DNA from 2 places in the Fretibacterium fastidiosum genome. Region 2 is predicted to be linked to the other one. Evidence: riboswitches for the same ligand, from Rfam matches in the RefSeq annotation. Region 2 holds a riboswitch; the other holds the start of a gene.
What was found. Region 2 has a riboswitch for cobalamin ahead of ACK28C_RS05265 (anaerobic ribonucleoside triphosphate reductase). Riboswitches for the same ligand answer to the same signal wherever they lie in the genome.

Region 1 (3,204 bases), 510 kb from region 2:
TATGGGCGATAAAGACGGTGTCGGCGATGTCGGATAGATTGGCGTCCGTCCCCCTCAGGAAGATCTCCACCCCCACGGCACAGAGGAGCACGGCCAGGGCACCTGCGATGAAGCCCAGTACGGAGGCGATGGGGCCTCTGCTCCTGCAGATCGGGCCCGCGAACAGGAAGTAGGCGGCGAGCGCAGGAACGGCGACATCCACCGTATTCACCCCCAGAACGATGAGGCCGCCGAACTGAAACAGGAGGGCCTGCAGAATCAGGGCGACCATCACGGCGGGAAAGGCCGACCACCCCAAGATCAGCCCCATGGGCGCGATAAGGGAGAGGTGGGTCGAACTGGGGCCGAGCCGCACGTTGATCAGGGAGGCCAGAAAGAACACCGACGAGGAGAACGCGACGCGGACGATCTTATCGGGGTTGAGCTTTTTGAGCCCGACCGCCGTCCCGACGCCCGCGACGGCCCATCCGGCGGCCAAGGCCTGAGTGGAGAGGATTCCCTCGCTGATATGCATGGGACTACACCGCCTTCCTGCACCGCAGCAGCAGGACGAACGCGGCGATGTTGAAGATCAGGCTGACGCCGAGCCCCGCCCTCAGGAGAAGATCCAGTCCCTCAGGGGCGGCCTTCTTCTCCTGAATGTCGATGCCCGAACCGCCTCCTGTGGCCCCGGCCTTCAGGAAGTCCTCCGTCACGTTCACTGTCGCCTCGGCCCTGTGCCCGTCCTCATCGCTGACGATGACCCGCCACGTCCCGGGCTTATTGGGGGTGAAGGCGAAACGCCCCCCCTCGTCGGTCCGTCCTGACTGGTAGGCGATCTTCTCGTCGGCAGGGGAGAAGACCTTGGCCTCAAGGTAGTTCATAAGCTCTCCCGTCGAGTAGAAGAATTCGAGCGATACCGGCTTCAGCGTGGACTCCGAATAGCCCACGCCGTGTGCGTCCGCCTGCTGCGCTAAAAGGCCGCTCAGGCCGGCGATCACCGCCAGCCCGAGCAGCGCCGTCTTTTTGAAAGAGGCGTTCATCTTTGATGGACTTTGCTACTTCACTTCAAAGAGCAGGAAGGTCCTGCGAGCAACGGAGTCGTACTCGCCCTCCTTGCCGGGCAGGTCCGTCTTCATGGCGCGCACACCCCAGAGACCGGGGGCTGTGATCTTGATATGGGCCACGCCCTGGACCGCCTGGGTATAGTAGGCATAGGTGTCCTCGTACTCAGGCGCAAAACCGTCGTAGCTCGCCCACACCGCCCCTGAGTAGGGTTTTCCGTCGACCAGTATCTTCACCTCGAAGAACTCTCCAACCTTGGCGTCCGCAGGGTTGGTCACGGGGATGATCTCAAGGGCCTGCCCCGTCTGAACGGCGAAGTTCTTGTCGTCCCTGGAGGCGTTGACGATAACCTTGACGAACTTGTCGTTCTTGGTCGCCTTCGTGACCTTCAGGCCCTGGGCCTCCAGGTCCTTGCGAAGGCCGGACTTGCCGCCCTCATTCGTGACGCACCAGACACCGCCGTCCTTGTTGGCGAGGATCACCATGGACTGAGAGGCATCCTCGACGGGCAGGGAGAAGTCGATGCACAGGTTTTTCTCGTTCGGCTTCAGCCCGGCCTCCTGGAGCTTGCCGTCCTTGAAGACTCCCGCCTTGATGCGCTCGACGCTCTCCACCTCCTCGGGTACGATGAACTTGTGTCCCGAGTGGATCTCAACCGCCAGAGTCTCGCCCTTCGCCGCGTTCATCTTCTGCGGCTTCATCACCAGCTCGTGCGCAAAGGCCGCCGAGGCGACCCCAAGGAGCAAACCAGCCGCCAACACTACTTTGTTTCCGCGTTTCATGAAAAAATCATCCTCCTCAATACTTACAGAATTACGGCAAAACCCCGTTGCCGGGGTACGTCGTCCAGAGAATAAAACGCTGCAAAAACCCCCGCCTCGCGATGGGCGCGGGCGGGGGCGTCACAGACGACACGCTCCTGCGCCATCGCTCGTGGCAAAACGTCTTGTGTCCGCTTGAACGTCAGGTATTCCGGCTTGGGATCCAAGACATAGTTCGATGGAGCCGCGCCTTCGCGCCCTCCCCGAACCTGGCTTGTCCTCCTCTCACGGCGGCGGGACCGCGCGGGCGTTGCACCCGACTTCCCCCGACGAACAAGAGTTCTGTTTATAATTTATGATAACACTTTTTTTCTAAATTTTGTTATGTTTAATTTATGGAAAATTAACAAGGACGTCCTTGAGGAGTTCACACGGCTGGATGCGGCTGTGGGACAGAGACCCTGCCGTCGGACGCAGCGGGTAACCTGAGAGGGACCGCTTCACGGAGCCCGTGGTGCGGGGCAATGATCTTCAAGGACCTCGTAAGGCCTTGGTTGCAGAGGCCAGGGGCGCGCTAAGTCCGTTTCACGTCTTTTCTCACCTGTGGTGATAGGGTTCTTTTGTGAAGTGATATAATAGGAGAGCACTTTTTGAAAACTTCAGTATTCCTTGCAAGGTGAGGCTGATAGCTGATGCTGCGCTATATCCTACGTAGGCTCCTGATGATGATCCCCGTGCTGATTGGCGTCACGTTCATCGTCTTTTTCATCCTGGCCCTGACGCCTGGGGACCCGGCCGCCATCATCCTGGGCGACGGCGCGACGCCGGAGCTCCTGCAGCGGACGCGGGAGGAGCTCGGCCTCAATCGGCCCATCGTCGTGCGCTACCTGATCTACATGAAGGACGCCCTGCACGGGGACCTGGGAGTTTCCTACCGCAACAAGATCGACGTCATGGACATGGTGCTGGAGCGCTTCCCCGCGACCTGCGTCCTGGCCCTGGCCGGAATTTTTGTGGCGCTCCTCATCGGGCTCCCCACCGGCATCATCTCGGCGAAGCACCAGTACACCCTGCTCGACTACACGACGACCGTCCTGTCGCTCATCGGGGTCGCCATGCCCAACTTCTGGTTCGGGCTCCTGGTGGTCCTCGTCTTCTCGCTGGGGCTCGGATGGCTGCCGTCGCAGGGGATGGGCGAGGGGTTCGTTCCCCTCGTGAAGAGCCTCGTCCTCCCCGCCCTGACGCTGGGCACGGGCTGTGCGGCGACGATCGTCAGGATGACGCGCTCCAGTATGCTCGAGGTGATCCGGCAGGACTACATCAGTACCGCGCGCTCCAAGGGCATTTCGGAGGGCGCCGTCACCATGCGGCACATGATGCGCAACGCGCTCATCCCCAT
Region 2 (3,204 bases):
GACATGAGGCGGCGCCTCGCGCGGCGACGCGCCGCCCGACCGACGAGGCATCCGGGGCGCTAGGCCTTTCGCACCGGCCACTGCACCTCGGTGCGCAGCTCCTCCGGCGGGACCTCGTGGGGGCTGTTCAGGTAGACGTTCCGCGCACCGTCGGAGCCGGCCACGGGCTCGTAGCCGTTCTCCTCCATCCAGTGCCGCAGCGCGGTGTAGGCGCCCTCCAACTGATCGTAGGGCCCCTTGTGCAGGGTGCAGGCCATCAGGCCGCCCGGCACCGTGCGGACCTTCAGCCGGTCCGTTTCCGGGACGGGGTTCGTGAAGGACAGGCAGTACTCGACGTCGATGTCGTTCGGGTCGAACTCCTCCCCATAGTAGATGTCGAAGCACTCCCCGCCGTAGGCGCTGCCGTGCCGCTCCAGGTGGGTCCACAGCTCCGTGAAGACCCGATGACTCTCCTCCGACAGGTTCTCCATCGTGACGATGCAGCGGTGCGTCAGCGCCCGCACGGGCGCCACCTCGCGTACCGTAACTTTGTAGGACAAGAAAAACGCCTCCTTCTCCAAAGTGAGTTTTTCCAGGAGCTCCAGGTCCCTATGTCCCTTCTCCAGGCGTTCCTGGAGCACCTGACGGTGTCGGGCCAGGAAGGCGGCGATCGCGTCGGGGTCCCGCGCGCCGAGGAAGGCGCGGATATCCTCCAGAGGCACGTCCAGCTCCCTCAGTCGTCGGATGCGCAGGGCCTCCACGAACTGCCCCGCGGAGTAGTGCCGATACCCCGTCGTCTCGTCCACCCAGACGGGCTTCAGGATGCCCCTTTCGTCGTAGAAGCGCAGCGTCTTCACCGAGAGCATCGTCGCCCTGGAGAACTCCCCGATCGTCAGCAGGTTGCTCATCAAATTCCTCCTCCCTTCGCGTTTTCGCCCCTCACCCTCCGACAGGACCCATCATAGGCCCTCCAGCCGGGGGAGGGTCAAGCCTGCGGGCCAGGCGCCGTCGGCCGCCTCGTAAAGTATACTCGATCAACGGAAAGCGCACCTTCCTTCGTCAACGGGGTGTTCCATCAGCGACGGGGCTGGTGCGTGCACATTGGGGACGACTGGAGCCTCACAGCGGCGGCCACGCGAGCCGGGACGGTGGACGGCGAATCCACTTCCAAATTCGGAGGGCGTTCGGCTGGTGTATAATGAGGCTGCATTTTTCAAAAGAAGATGGGCACGGGTTCCGGCGTGTGCGCCGGGCAAAAGGGAAGCAGGTGCGAATCCTGAACGGTCCCGCCGCTGTGAACGGGGAGGCCCCTCGAAAGTCCACTGGAGCGATCCGGAAAGGACGAGGCGCCGATGATCCCAAGTCAGAAGACCTGCCTGGGCCCATGAACGCGAACTCCTGCGGACGACGGGAGGGGCGCGCGGCCCTTTCGCGTCCAGGCGCGAGCGCCTGCCCCCTCCACCTCCCGGAGGGGGCGCTCTTTTTAAGGAGGCAGGGAAAGATGTTCGCCAGGATCAGAAAGCGGGATGGGCGCGAGGTGCCCTTCAACGCTGAGAAGATAGCCGGGGCCATCGGACGGGCCCTGGCGGCGGTGGGGGAGCCTGGAACGGAGGCCATGCCGCTGACGGAGCGCGTCGTGGCCCACATGGAGCAGAAGCTTCAGGGCGGCGTGCCCCAGGTGGAGGAGATTCAGGACATCGTGGAGGAGGTGCTGATCGAGTCCGGACGCGCGAGAGCGGCCAAGGCCTACATCCTCTATCGCGCGTCCCGAAGCCGCGCGCGGGAGATGAAGAGCCACCTGATGAACGTCTACGAGGCGCTGACGTTCCGGGACGCGCAGGACAGCGACCTGAAGCGTGAGAACGCCAACATCGACGGCGACACGGCCATGGGGACGATGCTGCGCTACGGCTCCGAGGGAGCGAAGCACTTCAACGAGATCTTCATCCTGAGGCCGGAGCACGCCGAAGCGCACCACAGCGGGGACGTTCACATCCACGACATGGACTTCCTGACCCTGACGACGACCTGCTGTCAGATCGGCCTGAAGCGGCTCTTCAAGGGAGGATTTGGCACGGGGCACGGCACGCTGCGGGAGCCCTCCGGCATCCGAAGCGCCGCGGCGTTGGCCTGCATCGCGCTTCAGGCGAACCAGAACGACCAGCATGGCGGACAGAGCATCCCCGCCTTCGACTGCGACATGGCACCCTACGTGGCGCGCACCTTCGCCAGGGCCTACCGCCGGAACCTCCTGCGCGCCCTGAGCCTTCTCGCCGGGGAAGCCGCAGAGGACGGGGCGGTCGCTGCCCTCGACGGCCTGGAGGGCGGCCCCATCCGCATGGGGGCGACCGACGAGCGTCAGTCGCGGGAACGGGAGGCGCTCCTGAAGCTTGGGGTGCCGCAGGAGGCGGTGGAGCGCGCCCAGGAGGCGGCGCTTCGAGAGGCGCGGCAGGACGTGGAGCGCGAGACGTATCAGGCCATGGAGGCGCTGGTCCACAACCTGAACACCATGCACAGCAGGGCGGGGGCGCAGGTGCCCTTCAGCTCGCTGAACTACGGCACGGACACCTCGCCGGAGGGCCGCATGGTGACGCGGAACCTGCTCCTGGCGACGGAGGCCGGCCTGGGGCACGGCGAGACGCCCATCTTTCCCGTCAGCATCTTCAAGGTGAAGGAGGGGGTGAACTTCAACCCGGAGGACCCGAACGGCGACCTGTTTCAGCTGGCCTGCCGCGTCAGCGCAAAACGCCTGTTCCCCAACTTCGCCTTCATCGACGCGCCCTTCAACCTGAGCTACTACCGGCCGGGGAACCCGGACACGGAGATCGCCTACATGGGGTGCCGCACGCGCGTCATCGGGAACGTGGCGGACCGGGACCGGGAGACGGTGACGGGGCGGGGCAACCTGAGCTTCACCAGCCTCAACCTGCCGCGGCTCGCGATCCTGAGCGAGGGGGACCTCGATGAGTTCTACCGGCGGCTCGACGCCATGGCAGACCTCGTGGTCCAGCAGCTTCTGGACCGGTTGGAGATCCAGTCGCGCAAGCGGGTGAAGAACTTCCCCTTCCTGATGGGACAGGGCGTGTGGCTGGACTCGGAGACGCTGGGCTGGAACGACGAGGTGCGCCCCGTGCTGAGGCATGGGACGCTCTCCCTGGGCTTCATCGGCCTGGCGGAGTGCCTCAAGAGCCTGACGGGCGCCCACCACGGCGAGGACCCCAGGGC

Region 1: it holds a riboswitch for cobalamin, as region 2 does, so the genes downstream of both, ACK28C_RS03180 (DUF4198 domain-containing protein) here and ACK28C_RS05265 (anaerobic ribonucleoside triphosphate reductase) in region 2, are expected to answer to the same signal.

Annotation. Positions count from the first base shown of each region.
Region 1 is NZ_OZ209244.1:694,585-697,788, reverse strand. It holds gene cbiM (cobalt transporter CbiM) at 1-514, opposite strand, end outside; gene ACK28C_RS03185 (hypothetical protein) at 519-1,022, opposite strand; gene ACK28C_RS03180 (DUF4198 domain-containing protein) at 1,038-1,826, opposite strand; cobalamin riboswitch at 1,989-2,186, opposite strand; gene ACK28C_RS03175 (ABC transporter permease) at 2,498-3,204, shown strand, end outside.
Region 2 is NZ_OZ209244.1:1,205,788-1,208,991, reverse strand. It holds gene ACK28C_RS05270 (MerR family transcriptional regulator) at 60-887, opposite strand; cobalamin riboswitch at 1,194-1,374, shown strand; gene ACK28C_RS05265 (anaerobic ribonucleoside triphosphate reductase) at 1,481-3,204, shown strand, end outside.